DNA from 4 places in the Neorhizobium tunisiense genome. Region 2 is predicted to be linked to each of the others. Evidence: riboswitches for the same ligand, from Rfam matches in the RefSeq annotation. Region 2 holds a riboswitch; each other region holds the start of a gene.
The links. A riboswitch is a leader RNA that binds a small molecule or an ion and turns the genes downstream of it on or off. The one in region 2 is predicted to bind thiamine pyrophosphate.
Positions count from the first base shown of each region.

Region 1 (4,186 bases), on a different contig from region 2:
TGCCCCGGTATCCGCGAGGATCGCCGGCCATAACCCTGTGACGCCGATGATGGTGGTCACCAGGAAGACCGCCTTCAGGCCGAGCGCGATCGAAATGTTCTGGTAGATGTTGCGCATCGTCCGCTTCGACAATTCGATCATTGCCGCGATGTCGCCGACCCGGCCGTGCAGTGCTGCGGCGTCTGCGGTTTCCAGCGCGACGTCGGTGCCGCCCCCCATCGCGATACCGACATCGGCGGCAGCGAGCGCCGGTGCGTCGTTGATACCGTCGCCGACTTTGCCCACTACGAAGCCCTGGCGCTTCAGTTCGCCAACGATGCGGCTCTTGTCTTCCGGCATCAGTTCGGCGCGCACCTCGATGCCAAGGTCCTTGCCGATCGCGGTCGCGGTGCGGGCGTTGTCGCCGGTCAGCATGACGGTCTTGATGCCGGCGTCGGTCAGCGCCTTGAGGCCGGACTTGGCGTCGGCGCGCGGTTCGTCGCGCATGGCGATGGCGCCGGCCAGGACCCCGCCGACGATCAGGACCGAGACGGTCTTGCCTTCGTCGTTGAGGCCGGTGATCCGCCGGGAATGGGCCATCGGCAGCGACACCCGCTCGGCTGCGGCCTTGGGCGAACCGAGAAAAACCTCCTGGCCTTCGACGACAGCCGTAACGCCCTTGCCGCTGAGCGCCCTGGCATCGGTCGCGGCGGGAACCTCCACCTCGTCATCGGCCACCTTGGCGAGGATGGCGACGGCGAGCGGATGGCTGGAGCCGGTCTCGAGCGCGGCGGAAAAGCGCAGCACGTCCTCCGCATTGCGGCCGAAGGCGATCACGTCTGTCACCTGAGGCTTACCCGCTGTCAGCGTGCCGGTCTTGTCGAGCGCGACGGCGGTGATCTTGCCGAGCGTTTCCAGCACCGCGCCACCCTTCATCAGCAGGCCGCGGCGGGCACCTGACGACAGCGATGCGGCGATCGCCGCCGGCGTCGAGATCACCAGCGCGCAGGGGCAGCCGATCAAGAGGATCGCCAGGCCTTTGTAGACCCACTCGCTCCAGGACGCACCGGCAACGAGCGGCGGCAGGATGGCGACCAAAGCGGCAACGGCAACGACACCCGGCGTGTAATAACGCGAGAAACGGTCGATGAAGCGCTCGGTCGGGGCCTTGCTTTCCTGCGCCTCCTCGACCAGCCGCACCACGCGGGCAATCGTATTGTCCTCGGCAGCTGCCGTGACGCGCACTCGCAAGGCGGCATCGCCGTTGATCGTGCCGGCAAACACCGCGTCGTCGATGCCCTTGGCAACCGGCGTGCTTTCACCCGTCACAGGCGCTTCGTCGATCGCGCTTTCGCCGGCGACGATCACGCCGTCCGCGGAAATACGGTCGCCGGGACGAACGAGGATGATCGCACCGACGGCAAGGCTCTCGGCCGGCACTTCGCGGGCCTGGCCATTCTCTTCGAGAAGCGCGTTCTTCGGCACCAGTGCCGTCAGGCTCCGAATGCTCTGCCGCGCCTTGCCGGCCGCGACCCCTTCGAGCAGTTCGCCGATGAGGAAGAGGAAGACCACGGCGGCAGCCTCTTCGGATGCATCGATGACGATCGCGCCAACGGCGGCGATCGTCATCAGCATCTCGATCGAAAACGGCGTGCCGGCGAGCGCGGCCATGACGGCGCGGCGTGCGATCGGCACGAGACCGGTCAGCATTGCGGCGGTGAAGATATAGGTGTCATAGGCCGGGAAGAGATGGCCGATCCCGTAAGCCGCGGCCAACGCAATGCCGACCAGGAGGGTCAGGCGGCCCTTCACCGATTTCCACCACGGCCCGTCCATCGGCCCGTGATCATGGCCGTACGGGCCTTCGATTTCCGTTGTGCCGTGGCCGTGATCATGATGGGCGTGGTCGTGCCCACCGTCATGATGGTGGTGGTCGTGCGCCTTGCCGATCTCCCCTCTTGAGGGGGAGATGCCCGGCAGGGTAGAGAGGGGTGCCGCGGCGTGCTCTTCGGCCATTGAGTTCGCGGCACCACCCCCTTCTGTCATCTCCCCCGCAAGGGGGGAGACCGGGAGTTTGCCTCTTCCCAAGGCCCTGAGCGAATACCCAAGCCCCACGACCTTCTTCTCGATTGCGACGAGATCGCCGGTCCCGTCATGCTTCACCGTCATCGTGCCTGAAGCCACCGAAACGGACACGTCCTCGACACCCGGCATGCGGCGCACCGCGGTGTCGATCTTCGTCGCGCAGCTGGCGCAATCCATGCCGCCAACCTTGTATCGTGCCTGTGTCGTCGCGTTCATCGTCTCTTTCCCATTGGATCGAGCCCCGTCTCTACAACCTCTAGCAACTAGAGCTGCAAGGCCAAAAATCAGAAAAAATCGCTGGCGAAGCGCATTATCTTTGCTGTAAGCCATGGTGAAGACAGGGGCGTCCGGCAAAGCCGGGCTGAGAAGCACCCTTAGAACCTGAACCAGATCATGCTGGCGGAGGGAGTCGTTCGGGCGTTCACCATTGCGCCCCGCGCCTGCCCCGCCGAACGAGGCAGACATGCACACGACAATGCCCCTTGGACAGACCCCCGGCCAATTGCTCACCGCCATGCGCGCCAAAAATCCGCTCGTCCAGAACATCACCAATTTCGTGGCGATGAACATCGCCGCCAACGTGATGCTTGCGGCCGGCGCCTCTCCCGCCATGGTGCACACAAAGGAAGAGGCCGGCGAATTCGCCCGCATCGCGGCGGCACTGACGATCAATATCGGAACGCTGTCGCCGGATTTCCTGGCCGGCATGAAGATGGCAGCCGAAGCCGCCACCGAGGCCGGCAGGCCCTGGGTGCTCGATCCCGTCGCCCATTACGCCACTGCCTATCGCCGCGCGGCACTTTCCGAGCTCATGGAGTTGCGGCCGACGGTCATACGGGGCAACGCGTCGGAAATCATTGCGCTTGCCGGCGGCCAGTCGAGCGGCCATGGCGTCGACAGCGGCGACAGCGTCGTGGCGGCCGAAGACTCGGCCATTGCCATTGCCCAGCAGAAGGCCTGCGTGGTGGCAGTTACCGGCGAGGTGGATTTCGTCACCGACGGCCGACGCTCGGTCCGCATCCTCGGCGGTTCGGCCCTGATGCCGCGCGTTACCGCACTCGGCTGCTCGCTGACCTGCCTTGTCGGTGCCTTTGCGGCCAGCACGGACAAGCCCTTCGACGCGACGGTCGCCGCACTCGCCATGTTTGCCGTCGCGGGCGAGGAAGCAACCCTCACCGCGTCCGGCCCCGGCTTCTTCTCCCCCATCTTCCTTGACCGCCTCGCGGCCCTGACCGGCGAGTCGCTCGATGCCCAGGCAAGGATCGTCCCGGCATGACCAAGATGTTCGACCTTTCCGTCTACCTCGTCCTCGACCCGGATCTCTGCCACGGGATCGGCATGGTCGAGACGACCCGGCTGGCGGTCGCCGGCGGCGCCACCATCGTCCAGCTTCGCGACAAGCAGGCGGATACGGCAAAAATGATCGAAACCGGCAGGGCGCTGAAGGCGGTGCTGGCAGGCACCGGCGTGCCTCTCATCATCAACGACGACGTCGAGGCGGCGATCGCGATCGGCGCGGAAGGCCTGCATGTCGGCCAGGGCGACATGGTCGCCGCGATGGCACGGCAGCACATCGGTACCGGCATGATCCTCGGCCTTTCTGTGGAAACCGAGGAGCTGGCGCGGCGGGTGGATCCGTCGGTGGTCGATTATGTCGGCATCGGGCCGGTGTTTGCGACCGGTACCAAGCCGGATCACAAGCAGCCGATCGGCTTCGACGGCCTCGCCCGTATCGTCGCCATGGCTCCTGTCCCGGCCGTCGCGATCGGCGGCGTCAAGGCGGAACATGCCGGCCCGGCACTTGCCGCCGGCGCGAAGGGCATCGCGGTGGTGTCCGCGATTTGCGGCCAGCCCGATCCGAAAGCGGCGGCCCACAGGATCGCCGCGGAAATCGAAAGGGCTCGCGCATGACCATCAAAAACGTCCTGTCGATCGCCGGTTCGGATCCCTCCGGCGGAGCTGGCATACAAGCGGACCTGAAAACCTTCGCGGCTCGCGGCACCTACGGCATGGCGGCATTGACCGCGCTGACGGCCCAAAATACCCAAGGGGTCACGGGCGTACACGCGGTGCCTGCCGCCTTCGTCGCAAACCAGATTCGCACCATTTTTCTCGACGTGCG
Region 1 covers NZ_JBDIUU010000008.1:96,045-100,230, forward strand. Annotated here, with positions in the region: gene ABCW43_RS21920 (heavy metal translocating P-type ATPase) at 1-2,280, opposite strand, end outside; TPP riboswitch at 2,394-2,489, shown strand; gene thiM (hydroxyethylthiazole kinase) at 2,540-3,340, shown strand; gene thiE (thiamine phosphate synthase) at 3,337-3,975, shown strand; gene thiD (bifunctional hydroxymethylpyrimidine kinase/phosphomethylpyrimidine kinase) at 3,972-4,186, shown strand, end outside.
Region 1: it holds a riboswitch for thiamine pyrophosphate, as region 2 does, so the genes downstream of both, thiM (hydroxyethylthiazole kinase) here and thiC (phosphomethylpyrimidine synthase ThiC) in region 2, are expected to answer to the same signal.

Region 2 (4,186 bases):
GCATCTTGCCGGCGCGGCCGAAGAACGGGTCGTTGGCGATGTCGATGGTGACGTCGAGGCCGACCGACCTCATCATCTCGACGCCGCGATCCATCCAAAGCTGGCGGAAATCGGTGACGTGTTGTTCGGTACCCATGCAGACATATTCGCGCATGCGGAACAGCTGCTGGCGGGCCGGATCCTTGGAGGGCTCGTGGCGGAAGCAGTAGCTCTGCAGGTCGAAGAGGCTGCCGCCGGCGGGCAGGTTGCCGCGGCGCGCAACGGTCGGATAGAGCGGATAGCAGGCGGCCGGCGTCAGCACGATGTCGGTCGCTTCCTGACCCTTGGTCCAGTCCTCCTCGCCGACCTCCATGCATTTCAGGAGGCTCATATGGTCGAGCTCGTTGCCGCAGAACGAGTGGACCGTGCCGGCGAGCTGCGGAAAGCTCTTCATGTAGCCGCTGGTCTCGAAGAAGGCGCGGTTCATGCCGGGCGGGAAGCGCATCGCCTCGGCACCGTCGGCACCGCCAACCTTGTCGATCAACCGCTCGAAGGCGGCGATGACGTCTTCGAACTGGCCGCTGCGGCCATACAGTCCGTCGACGCCCGTCTCGATCAGCAGGCCTGCATCGAACAGGCGGTCGAGAAAGGAAACTTGCATATCCATGGCTTTACCTCATTCTTTTCAATGGTTTACATCTGAAATGATAGGGGCGTCAGCCGAGCAGGCTGGTGTCCGGTTTCTGAACGAGCAGCATGGTCGACGTATTGCCGAGAATGCGGTCGTTGGAAATCATCAGCTGGGCGGAATGCGCATCGCGCAGATGCCGGCCGAGGCTGTAAGGCGTACCGTTCTTGTAGCCCATGATGCCGCAGATGATCATCGCCTGGTTGATGATGGTCAGGATCGTCTCGGAAGAGGCCAGCTTGACGTTGTTCATGGCGATCGAAAAAGCCATGGACGACAGCTGGTCGTGATCCGCCTTGGCATCCGCGTAGATCTTCAGGCCGGAGAGGATGCCGGCCTTGAGGAGCTGCAGCAGGTTCGAGGCTTCGGCGAGCCTCAGCGCGCCGGGCGGCTGGGTGCCGCCCGCCTTGCGGGCGGCGGCCCGCACGAAGGCCTGGGCGCGCAGTACCGCGTCGGCGGCGATCCCGTACCAGACCGCGCTCCAGAGGAGATGCGAGGTGGCGAGCATCGATTGCGCCGCGATCTCGGCGAACGGCTTTGGAAAGATCTGGACGGACGGCGCTTCGCCTCTGAAGAGAAAACCGTCCGAGCAGGTGCCGCGCATGCCGAGCGTATCCCAGTCGACGGTCTTCTGCAGGGTATACTGGCCTTGTCTGAAGACGGTCATGACCTGGTCGGTCGGAGCGGCGTTCTCGTTGGAGCGCGAGGTGACCATGATCGCATCGGCATGGGCGCCGTAGGAAATCACCGTCGCATCCTTCGTCAGGCGGCAGGCATCGCCCTCGACCTCGATCGCGCAGATCGAGTTGCGCATATTGCCGCCGATGCCGCCCTCGGTCGTCGCGGAGGCGACGAGAAGCTGGCGGCCTGCAAGTTCGCGCATGAAGTCCCTGTGCCATTCACTGTCGCCACCGTGTTCCACCAGGCTCGAAACCTTGATCTGGTGCATGGCGAAAACCATGGCGCTTGCGGCGCAGGCCTGTCCCAGGATGGAGCAGACCTCGGCGATCTCGGTGATCGAGGCACCCTCGCCGCCGAATGCGGCCGGGATCTGTATTCCGATCAGGCGCTCGGCCTTCATGGCATCGACCGCCTCGCGCGGGAAGCGGCCGTCATGGTCGACCTGGTCAGCAAATTCAGCCGCAACGGCTGCCACGCGGTGAGCGCGGGCGCTCAGGCTCATGTCGGCGGCAAAGGCGGGGAGGCTCATCTCAAGCGGCCTCGCGGGCTTTCAGGATCTGCGAAACCGTCTGCTCGATCGCAGCTATGCTGGCGAAGGACTTGCGGTTCAAAAGGCTGTCGGGAAACTCGATGTCGAAGGCCTCTTCGAGGCCCAGCATCAGTTGCACCGATGCAAAGGAGGAGAGGCCGGCCGCATAAAGGTCGGCGCCGTCTTCCAGGTCAGTCACCGCGACCGGAAGGCCGCCTACCCGTGTCAGCAATTCGCGAATGGTCTCGTTCATCTCGACGTCTCCGGATCGTTCGAATTCTGCGTTCATCGCTGGAGACTTTACTACGCAGGAAAGCATAAGATTCCGGTAATAAACGTCGTGAAGTTAGGGCTGCGGGATTCCGTAAAATCCGATCGATCGCCATCGGCATGGCTCGGCTTGACATCAACGGCCCGCGGGTTTCTGATGGCGCCATTCACCAGGGGGGTCCCGCCAAGGGGCTGAGATACTGCTGGTCGGATCGGCTTTGGCCGGCCGAGGCGCAGTGACCCGTTGAACCTGATCCAGTTCATACTGGCGTAGGGACGGTGCGGGCGCTGCGGTAACAAGGACGGGAAACCGTCCTTCGGATTCCGGGGTGTTTTTCCATCATTCCAACACTGGAACTGGGTCTCCAAACGTCAAACCTTGGAGCCTTGAGCCATGAATATCGCAGCCACCAAGCTTACCCCGGTCGTCACCACCGGCCCGCTTCCCGCTTCCACGAAAGTCCTGAAAGCAGGAACGATCCATCCGGACATCCGCGTGCCGATGCGCCAGATCGCATTGCATCCGACCTCCGGCGAACCGCCGGTCACCGTCTACGATTCCTCCGGACCCTATACCGCCGAAGGCACCGCGATCAGCATTGATGCCGGCCTGCCGCGCCTGCGCGAAAGCTGGATTGCCGCCCGCGGCGATGTCGAGGCCTATGAGGGCCGTATCGTCAGGCCGGAGGACAACGGCTTCGTGTCCGGGAGCCACCTGACGCCGGAATTCCCGGTCCGCAACCAGCCCTTCAAGGCGAAGGCGGGCAGGGCCGTCACCCAGCTCGCTTATGCGCGGGCCGGCATCGTCACGCCGGAGATGGAATTCGTCGCCATCCGCGAGAACCTCGGCCGGCAGGCGGCCAGCGAGCCACTCATCCGCGACGGCGAAAGTTTCGGCGCCCATGTGCCGGACTTCGTGACGCCCGAGTTCGTTCGACGCGAAGTCGCCGAAGGCAGGGCGATCATTCCCGCCAATATCAACCACCCGGAATCCGAACCGATGATCATCGGCCGTAACTTCCTGGTGAAGATCAATGCCAATATCGGCAATTCGGCCGTCACCTCGTCGATGGCCGAGGAAGTCGAGAAGATGGTCTGGGCGATCCGCTGGGGTGCCGATACGGTCATGGACCTGTCGACCGGCCGCAACATCCACAATATCCGCGAGTGGATCATCCGCAATTCGCCGGTGCCGATCGGCACCGTGCCGCTCTACCAGGCGCTCGAAAAGGTGAACGGCATTGCCGAGGACCTCACCTGGGAAGTCTATCGCGACACGCTGATCGAGCAGGCCGAGCAGGGCGTCGACTACTTCACCATCCATGCGGGCGTGCGGCTCGCCTATATCCCGCTCACCGTCAACCGCGTCACCGGCATCGTTTCCCGCGGCGGCTCGATCATGGCCAAGTGGTGTCTGCACCATCACAGGGAGAGTTTTCTCTACGAGCATTTTGAGGAAATCTGCGACATCGCCCGGGCCTACGACGTCTCCTTCTCGCTTGGAGATGGCCTGCGCCCGGGTTCGATCGCCGATGCCAACGATGCGGCGCAGTTTGCGGAACTGGAAACCCTCGGTGAGCTGACGAAAATCGCCTGGGCGAAGGATTGCCAGGTGATGATCGAAGGCCCTGGCCATGTGCCAATGCACAAGATCAAGGCCAATATGGACAAGCAGCTCGCCGTCTGCGGCGAGGCGCCGTTTTATACGCTCGGTCCGCTGACTACCGATATCGCGCCGGGTTACGACCACATCACGTCGGGCATCGGGGCTGCGATGATCGGCTGGTTCGGCACCGCCATGCTCTGCTACGTGACGCCAAAGGAACATCTCGGCCTGCCGGACCGCAACGACGTCAAGGTGGGCGTGATCACCTACAAGATCGCTGCACACGCAGCCGATCTCGCCAAGGGCCATCCCGCGGCGCAGGTGCGGGACGATGCGCTGTCGCGCGCCCGGTTCGAGTTTCGCTGGGAGGATCAGTTCAATCTCTCGCTCGATCCGGAAACGGCACGCTCCTTCCACGACGAGACGCTACCCA
Region 2 covers NZ_JBDIUU010000012.1:187,214-191,399, forward strand. Annotated here, with positions in the region: gene ABCW43_RS27865 (amino acid--[acyl-carrier-protein] ligase) at 1-646, opposite strand, end outside; gene ABCW43_RS27870 (acyl-CoA dehydrogenase family protein) at 696-1,877, opposite strand; gene ABCW43_RS27875 (acyl carrier protein) at 1,879-2,130, opposite strand; TPP riboswitch at 2,310-2,442, shown strand; gene thiC (phosphomethylpyrimidine synthase ThiC) at 2,542-4,186, shown strand, end outside.

Region 3 (4,186 bases), on a different contig from region 2:
AGATTGGCCTGGACGCCTGCGCCAACGATGGATGCGAGCGGCAGGATCAGGAATGTCGTGGCGAGCAGGATAGCGAGCGTATCCCAAAGCCTTGCCGGCAACGTTCGGCCATCGAACCGGCGGGTCGCCCGGCCGGCGGTCACGCCAGCGTCGTCAGGGGCTGGAAGAAACGAGATCGCGATCAGTATGAGCGCCGTAATGCCGATCTGCAGCAGCGACAGCGCTATGGCGCGCGGCGGATCGAAATCGAAACGCAGCGACTGGTAGATCGCTACTTCAAGCGTCGTTGCGGCCGGCCCGCCGCCAAGCACCAGGACGAGCGTGAAACTCGTGGCGCAGAGCATGAAGATCAAGCCCGTTATTCCGGGGATGACCCGGCGCGCCGCCGGCCACTCGATGAAACGGAAGACGGAAAAGGGTTTCATCCCCAGGCCTGACGAAAGCAGCCAATATTCCGCCGGCAACCGTTCCAGTGCCGCCAGCAACAGCCTTGCGGCGAGCGGCAGGTTGAAGAACACATGTGCAATCAAGATGCCGGATAGCCCGTAAATGCTCACCGGTTGCTCAAGGCCCAGTTTCAACAGCAGGCTGTTCATTACTCCTTGCCGGCCCCAGATGCCGATCAGGCCCAGCGCGCCGATCAGCACCGGCAGGCCCATCGGCAATGCCATCAGCCGTATGATCCAGATGCGGCCCGGAAAACCTGGGCGGCGCGCGAGCGCGAGGGCGACGGGGAGTGCGAAAACCACCGACAGGAGTGTCGAGAGAGCCGCCTGCAACAGGGTGAAGCGCAGAATTCGCCAGGTATAAGCGGTGAACAGCCGGCTTTGGGTGCTGCCGGCATCGAAGGACAGAAGTGCGGCGACCGCCATGCCGACGAAGAAGGCGATTCCGGTAAGGCTCAGCAGCCCCCAGCCTATCCCCCTTCTCCGTTCAGCGCGCGTCAGCATCGGATCAGTTCATGCTCATGGCGGTCAGCCATTCGTCGATCCAGGCCTGCCGGTTCCTGGCGACCTCGTCCGAGCCCATCAGGAACGTCTTTGCTGGCTGAACCAGCTTGCCGAAGGCGTCGGGAAGCGGCTCGGACGTCTTGGCAGCTGGCATCATCCAGTTGGTGGTCGGGATGACGTCCTGGAAGGCCGGAGACACCATGAATTTCAGGAACTGTTTCGCCAGATCCTTGTCCTTCGCCCCCTTCAGCATGCCGGCGACTTCGATCTGGATATAGTGACCTTCGGAGAAGGAGGCGGCCTGGTAGCGGTCTGTCTTCTCCTCGATCATGTGATAGGCCGGCGAGGTCGTGTATGAGAACACCATCGGCACTTCGCCCTTGGTGAACAGGCCGTAGGCTTCCGACCAGCCGGGAGTGACGGTCAGCACTCGCCTGCGAAGCTTTATCCAGGCCTCCGGAGCCTTGTCGCCATAGACCGATTTCACCCAGAGCAGCAGGCCGAGGCCCGGTGTCGAGGTGCGCGGGTCCTCGATGGCGATCTTCTGCGCCGGATCGCCCTCGACCAATTCCTTGAGGCTTTTGGGCGGGTTCTTCATCGCCTGCGCATCGTAGACGATGGCGAAATGGCCGTAGTCGTAGGGGATGAACGTGTCGTCGCTGTAATTGCCAGGGACCTTGGCCGCCGAGGCGTCGAGCCCATGCGGCTCGAAGAGGCCGGTCGCTTTCGCCTCGGAGATCAGGTTGGTATCGAGGCCGAGCGCGATATCGGCATCGGTACCCGGGCCTTCGAGTTTCAGGCGGGTGAGAAGCGCCACGCCGTCGGCGACGCCGACGAAATTGAGCTTGCAGGCGCAGGTCTTCTCGAACGCCTCCTTGACCTTGGGTCCTGGTCCCCAGTCGGAAATGAAACTCTCGTAGGTGTAGACGGTCAGCGTCTTTTCCTGCGCTTCGGCGGGCGCGGACAGGGAAAAGACGGCCGCGGCCGCGAATATCGAAAGAATGGTCCCGCGCATGAGCGTCTCCTCGTTTTGGTGACAAAGGGGACCAGGCGCTGATGAAGAGCCGTCTAATCCCTCCGCCGGTGTTAACCGGATCAGGTTCCGCGGGTTGGCCCGAAGGCCTCTCAGCCGCGTGAAAACGCGCGGCACCCCGTTAGAGCGGATCAGATTTAGCGGTGGTGGGAATGGCTGGCAAGAGGCGGCCTCTTGCCGGCTACGGGCGGATCCCGCAGGATCAAGATTTCTCAGCGGTTCTGAGAAAACACTTTCAGTTCACGCGGAACGACCGCCATGCCGCCGAGCCGGTTGGCGACGGCGTAGCCGATCGCCTTCTCGACCACATCGGGCATGACCGGTTTGGTGAGAACGCCGAGCGAGCCTTTGACGCCGTCTTCCACATCTTCCGGATTGCCCGTCATGAAAACTACGGTGATGCCATATTGTTCGGCAAGCTCGCGGCCAATTTCCGGACCGGTCCGGCCGTCGGAGAGATTGACATCCACCAGAGCAATATCGGCATGGGCAGCCAGAGCCAGCGCATGTTTGCGGGCATTGGCAAAACCGGCGACTTTCAGGCCCATGGATTCGATCGTCTCGGCCACATCGAGCGCGATCAGAAACTCGTCTTCGACGATCATAACTCGCTGATTCATCGCCTCAGTGGCCAGCCGACGACGCGTAACATTTGTCAGCATTGGATGTCCCCATTCGGTTGATCGGTTCCCGGCAGGCCGATCCGTCCCCGGGACATTTCGACCACTGTTCGCACCCAGAACGTCTCGGGACATCATATGTTCCGGTCCGCGACAAAACTTTTTTCAGCTAACTACCTGTTAAGCTTAACAAATCGAAAATCAGCCTTCGATTTCCTCACGCAGCATTTCGAGCTCCAGCCATTCTTCCTCCATTTTGCTGATGCTCTGACGCAGCTTTTCCATCTCCGCGGCCAGCTTGTTGAAGGCGGCGGGATCCTTGGTGAAGAGGTTGGGATCGGCCATTTTCTTCTCGCGGACGGCGATCTCGGCCTGGGCTTTCGCCATTTCCTTCGGCAGGTTTTCGAGCGCGAATTTCTGCTTGAAGGAGAGCTTGCCCTTGCTGCGGGGGGCTTCAGCGGTGGGAGCCGCGGCATCGGTTTTTGCCTTGTCCGCCTTTTCCGCGCGACGCCTTTCTTCCTGCGCACCTTTGCGCTGTGCCAGCATATCGGTGTAGCCGCCCGCATATTCGATCCAGCGGCCATCCGGTGCATCGGGATTGGCGGGGGCGATGGTCGAGGTCACGGTGCGGTCGAGGAAGTCTCGGTCGTGGCTGACGAGGATGACGGTGCCGGTGTAACCGGCGACGATTTCCTGCAGCAGGTCCAGCGTCTCGATGTCGAGGTCGTTGGTCGGTTCGTCCAATATCAGGAGGTTCGAGGGTCTTGCCATGATGCGGGCGAGCATCAGCCGGGCGCGCTCGCCGCCGGACAGGTTCTTGATCGGTGTCCTGATCTGCTCCGGCTGGAACAGGAAATCCTTCATGTAGCCTGCGACATGCCGCTGTTCGCCGTTGACCAGCAGCGTTTCGCCGCGTCCGTCCGTCAGATAATGGGACAGCGTGTCCTCGGGGTCCAGGTCCTCGCGCTTCTGGTCGAGCGTGGCGATCTCCAGGTTTGTGCCGAGCTTGACGGTGCCGGTGTCGGGCGCCAGCTGGCCGGTCAGCATTTTCAGAAGCGTCGTCTTGCCGGCGCCGTTCGGTCCGACGAGACCGATGCAGTCGCCGCGATGCACGCGGATCGAGAAAGGCGCGACGATCGGCCGGTCGTAGCTCTTGGTGATGTTTTCGGCCTCGATGACCAGCTTGCCGGATTCGCGGCCTTCACTGACGGTCGCCTGGACCGTACCCTGCGGCCCCTTGTGGCCGCGGTAATTGCCGCGCATCGTCTGCAACTCGCCGAGGCGGCGCATGTTGCGCTTGCGGCGTGCGGTGACGCCGTAACGCAGCCAGTGTTCCTCGCGCTCGATCGCCTTGCCGAGCTTGTGCTGCTCCAGCTCTTCGGCTTCCAGGACCTCATCGCGCCAGGCTTCGAATTCGCCGAAACCGCGGTTGAGGCGCCGCGACGTACCGCGATCGAGCCAGACGGTGGCGTTCGAGACCTTTTCGAGAAAACGCCGGTCATGCGAGATTACCACGAGCGCGCTTCTCGTCTTGCGCAGCTCGTCTTCCAGCCATTCGATGGTCGGCAAGTCCAGATGGTTGG
Region 3 covers NZ_JBDIUU010000003.1:185,438-189,623, forward strand. Annotated here, with positions in the region: gene thiP (thiamine/thiamine pyrophosphate ABC transporter permease ThiP) at 1-950, opposite strand, end outside; gene thiB (thiamine ABC transporter substrate binding subunit) at 955-1,965, opposite strand; TPP riboswitch at 2,006-2,114, opposite strand; gene ABCW43_RS14990 (response regulator) at 2,196-2,645, opposite strand; gene ABCW43_RS14995 (ABC-F family ATP-binding cassette domain-containing protein) at 2,805-4,186, opposite strand, start outside.
Region 3: it holds a riboswitch for thiamine pyrophosphate, as region 2 does, so the genes downstream of both, thiB (thiamine ABC transporter substrate binding subunit) here and thiC (phosphomethylpyrimidine synthase ThiC) in region 2, are expected to answer to the same signal.

Region 4 (4,186 bases), on a different contig from region 2:
TCCGATGGCCAAGAAAACTCCGGGGTACGTAACGTTGAAAGCCTATCTGGCATGGAAATCACGTTACGCGAACCCCGAAGTTCAAATCAAACGATATCAGCGACTTGGCCTATTTGATTTCGACCGCGACGTCTGCGATTGGAGGCACGGCCTTGATCAACCCCATTTCCTGCATGAAGGCGGCGAAACGCTGGTAACGGCCCTGGTCAAGTGCGGCCGGGCGCTTGGCAAAACGCGGCAGCGTATCGAAGAAGGCCGTGCGGTTCAGCTCGTCGTCGAGGTTCGGATAGGCCTTGATGAAAAGCTGCCAGGCTTCCTGCGGATGATTGGTGATGAAGATCGAGGCCTGTTCGACGGCGTGCAGGAAACGCGGCAGCCGGTTGTCGGCGGCCAAATCACGACGGGTGACGAAGATCAGCTCGTCATAGGCCGGAACGCCATGCTCCTCCGGGAAGAACGCGCGGCCGGCATGGCCTTCCAGCTTCATCTGGGTCAGTTCGAAATTGCGGAACCCGCCGAGCGTCGCGTCCACCTTTCCGCCGATCAGCGAGGGCGACAGCGAGAAATTGACGTTGATCAGTTCCACATCGTCGTTGGAAAGGCCTTCCGAAGCCAGCATGCGCTTCAGCATGGCATCCTCGAAGCCGGTGACGGAAAAGCCCACCTTCTTGCCCTTGAGGTCTTTGAGGCTCTTGATCGGACCGTCCGCCAGAGCCGTGACGGTATTCAGCGGAGTTTCGACCAGGGTGCCGAACCGCACCAGCGGCAGGCCAGCCTCGTGGTCGAGATAGAGATTAGGCTGGTAATGGATGCCGATATCCGCCTGACCGGCCGAGACAAGACGCGGTACCGCGGAAGGGTCGGACGGCGGGATGAGCTCGACGTCCAGATTGGCATCGGCAAACAGGCCGCGCTGCTGGGCGATCACCATCGGCGCATGGTCCGGATTGACGAACCATTCGAGCAGCACGCTGAGCTTGTCGGCCGCCTGCGCGGAAGCGGGCGCGGCCAGACTGGCGAGCGCGATGAAGGACGCGGTGAGGATACGGATCATGATCGGACGGAACTCCTTGATGCGGATGAGGGTGCTGGATCGGCTTCGCTGGCCCAGGGGGCGAGACCGGCGGTCAGCCGGTCGATGAGAAGCCTTAAGGTTAGGGTGAGTATGGCGAGTATGACCATCGCCGCAAACACCGTGTCGGTCTGCATGCGGGCATTGGCCTGGATCATGACGAAACCGAGCCCGCCAGAGGCGCCGACCCACTCGCCGACAACCGCACCGAGCGGGGCCAGCGGGGCCGCGACCCTGAGGCCCGAGACGAGGCTCGGGATCGCCAGCGGCACCCGCATCGAGACCAGCGTCTGCCAGTGGCTTGCACCCTCCAGGGAGACGGCGTCGAGGATTTCCTGATCGGTGCGGCGAAGACCATCGGCAAAGGCCGACGCAACGGGAAAGAAGATGATGATCGTCGTCATCGCTACTTTCGAGGCAAGCCCGAAACCGAGCCAAAGAACCAGGATCGGCGCCAGCACGAAGACCGGAAAAGCCTGCAGGATTAGCACCATCGGCCAGACGAGACGACCCAGCCGCGGCAGCGCCGCAACGCCGAAGGCGGTGGCGGCACCGAGGCCAGCACCGATCACCAAGCCGAGCGCGATTTCCGTCAGCGTCACGGCGCTATTCTGCAGCAGGAAACCCGGCTGCCGCGAGAATGCGGAGACCACCGCAATCGGAGACGGCAGGATGTAGCGGGGTGGAGTAAACAGCCAGACGCCGGCCTGCCAGAGAGCGACAAGCAGGACGAGGCCGATCACCGCGTGAGACGCGCGCATGATGCTAGGCGCCGGACCTACGCGTGACGACCACAGACGCGCGGGGGGATACGGAAAGAATGGATGTCATCGGTCGATCTCCAGATCAGCTCAATCACGGAGATCCAGGTGAAGCGGAGAAGAGAAAAAATCGTCGGGCGACGCCTATTTCCGTTCCTACGCCGGCATGACCCGGATCAGGTTCAAGGGTCCGGCTCACCGCCATCTCAGCATCGTCAAGATGCCCCCCTCGGAATTGAGACGATAACTGTCGGTTTTCAGTATGCCTGTCAAGCAGGCCGGACGACCGGCCCGCTGTCGTTTCCCATTTATCGTGCGTAGAGACGGTCGAGGCGAACCACCCTGCCGACCAGGACCAGCGCGATGACGGTGAAGACGATCAGCACCGCCGAGATCGCATGCGCGGTCGGCTCAAGGCTGAAGGTCGATTCCGAGTAGATGCGCACCGGCAGGGTCGTCAGTCGGGCGGTGGTGAGGAAGCTCGTGACGGTCACCTCGCCGAAGCTCAGGAGGAAGCCGACGATGCCGGCCGCAAACAGCCCTGGCGCCAGTCCCGGCATGATGACCAGGAAGAACCGCCGCGCGGGGCTTGCCCCGAGGCTTGCGGCCGCTTCCTCCTGCGCCCGGTCGAGGCCCATGACCGAGGTGGTCAGCAGCGTGATCGCGAAGGGCAGGATGACGATCACATGGATCGCCACGAGGCCGAGGAACGGCGGCACGATCAGATAGATCTGCAAGAGCCGCAGCATGCCGACGCCGATAGCCACATGCGGCAGCGACATCGGCAGCAGCCAGAAGGTCAGCAGCGCGGACCGGCCCTTGAAGGGATAGCGGGCAAGCGCGAAGGCTGCCGGCAGCGAGAGCGCCAGCGCCACCAGCATGGAGCTGACGGCGAGCCGCACCGACACCCAGAAGGCATCCGCATAGGTGCCCGCGAAGAATACGGCCTCGTACCATTTCAGCGTGAAGCCACGAAAACCGGAAGCCGTCGCCTGCGGCACGTCGTTGAAGCTCTGGATGCAGACGAGCACCAGCGGCAGCAGCAGGAGCAGCAGCGAGGTGGCGAGCAGCAGTTTCGAAACAATCGGGCCGAGGATATTGATGACAGGCACGATCCAGCGCGGAATGCTCCACGGATTGCTGGGCTTGCCCTTCAGCCACGGCATCAGGCGGTTGAGCGAATACGCGCAAAGCGCCGCGAAGGCGAGACCGGTGACGGTCATGATGATCGCAAGGGCTGCGGCAAGCGGCGCGTTGAGGTTCTTGATCGCCTCCTGCAGCACCAGCATGCCGGTCGTCCAGACCTTCTTGCCGCCGAGCAGCGACGCGGAGACATAGGCCGTGGTCGCCATCAGGAAAACGATGACGGCGCCGGAGCGCAGGCCGGGCAGCGAGAGCGGCAGGTCGACGGTGAGGAACCGGACCGCCGGAGACGCCCCAAGGCTCTGAGCCGCCTCGTGCACGCGCGGAGACGTGTTCTGCAGGTTGTCGTAAAGCGCCAGCACCATGAACGGCAGGAAGACCTGCGCCAGCGCGACTGCAACCGCGCCATGCGTGAACAGCATGAACCGGGCCGGCGGAATGCCGACGAGGCCGGTGACCGAATTGATCAGCCCCTCCGGCGCGAGCAGCAGGATGATGCCGAGCGAGCGCACCACCACATTGGTGAGCAGCGGAATGAGGATGACCGCGAACGCGGCCGCGCGGTATTTCACCGGCATGCGCGCCAGCCAGTGGGCGAGCGGATAACCGAGAAGCGCGGTGATGACGGTGACGCCGAGGCCGAGCAGGATGGTTTCGGAAACGACGCCGAAATAGAAACTGTCGGAGACGATATCCCGGAACTGGGCGATCGACGGCGCCAGGAACAGCGGGCCGAAAGGATCGGGATACTCGTGCAGGGAGAGCACGAGGACCACGAACATCGGCGCCGCAAAGGACAGAAGCAGCCAAAGGGTGACCGGCGCTGCAAGCGCCGGCCCGATCCAACGGTTCATCCCGCGATCTCCCGATCGTATTTCGCCTGCCACTTGGCGCGGCTGGCGTTGATCACGTCCCAATCGAAATCGACGAGCTTGCTGACCTGCTCGTCGCCGAGCACGAGCTTCGACTTGAGGTCGTCCGGGACAGTGATGTTGCTGACGGTCGGCGAGTAATAGATCTGGCGTGCATAGGCGAGCATGCAGGGCTCGGAGAGATGCAGGTTGATCCACTCTTCCGCGAGCTTCTGGTTCTTCGTGCCTTCGGTGATGCAGGCGACGTTCATCGAAAGCGCCTGCCCCTCGACCGGCTTGGCGATCGCTATATTGGGATTGCGAGTTTCGACATAGGACTGCGTGAAGCTGCCGAACTC
Region 4 covers NZ_JBDIUU010000002.1:953,729-957,914, reverse strand. Annotated here, with positions in the region: gene ABCW43_RS13840 (NUDIX hydrolase) at 1-12, opposite strand, end outside; gene ABCW43_RS13835 (ABC transporter substrate-binding protein) at 110-1,054, opposite strand; gene ABCW43_RS13830 (ABC transporter permease) at 1,051-1,833, opposite strand; TPP riboswitch at 1,970-2,073, opposite strand; gene ABCW43_RS13825 (ABC transporter permease subunit) at 2,142-3,830, opposite strand; gene ABCW43_RS13820 (ABC transporter substrate-binding protein) at 3,827-4,186, opposite strand, start outside.
Region 4: it holds a riboswitch for thiamine pyrophosphate, as region 2 does, so the genes downstream of both, ABCW43_RS13830 (ABC transporter permease) here and thiC (phosphomethylpyrimidine synthase ThiC) in region 2, are expected to answer to the same signal.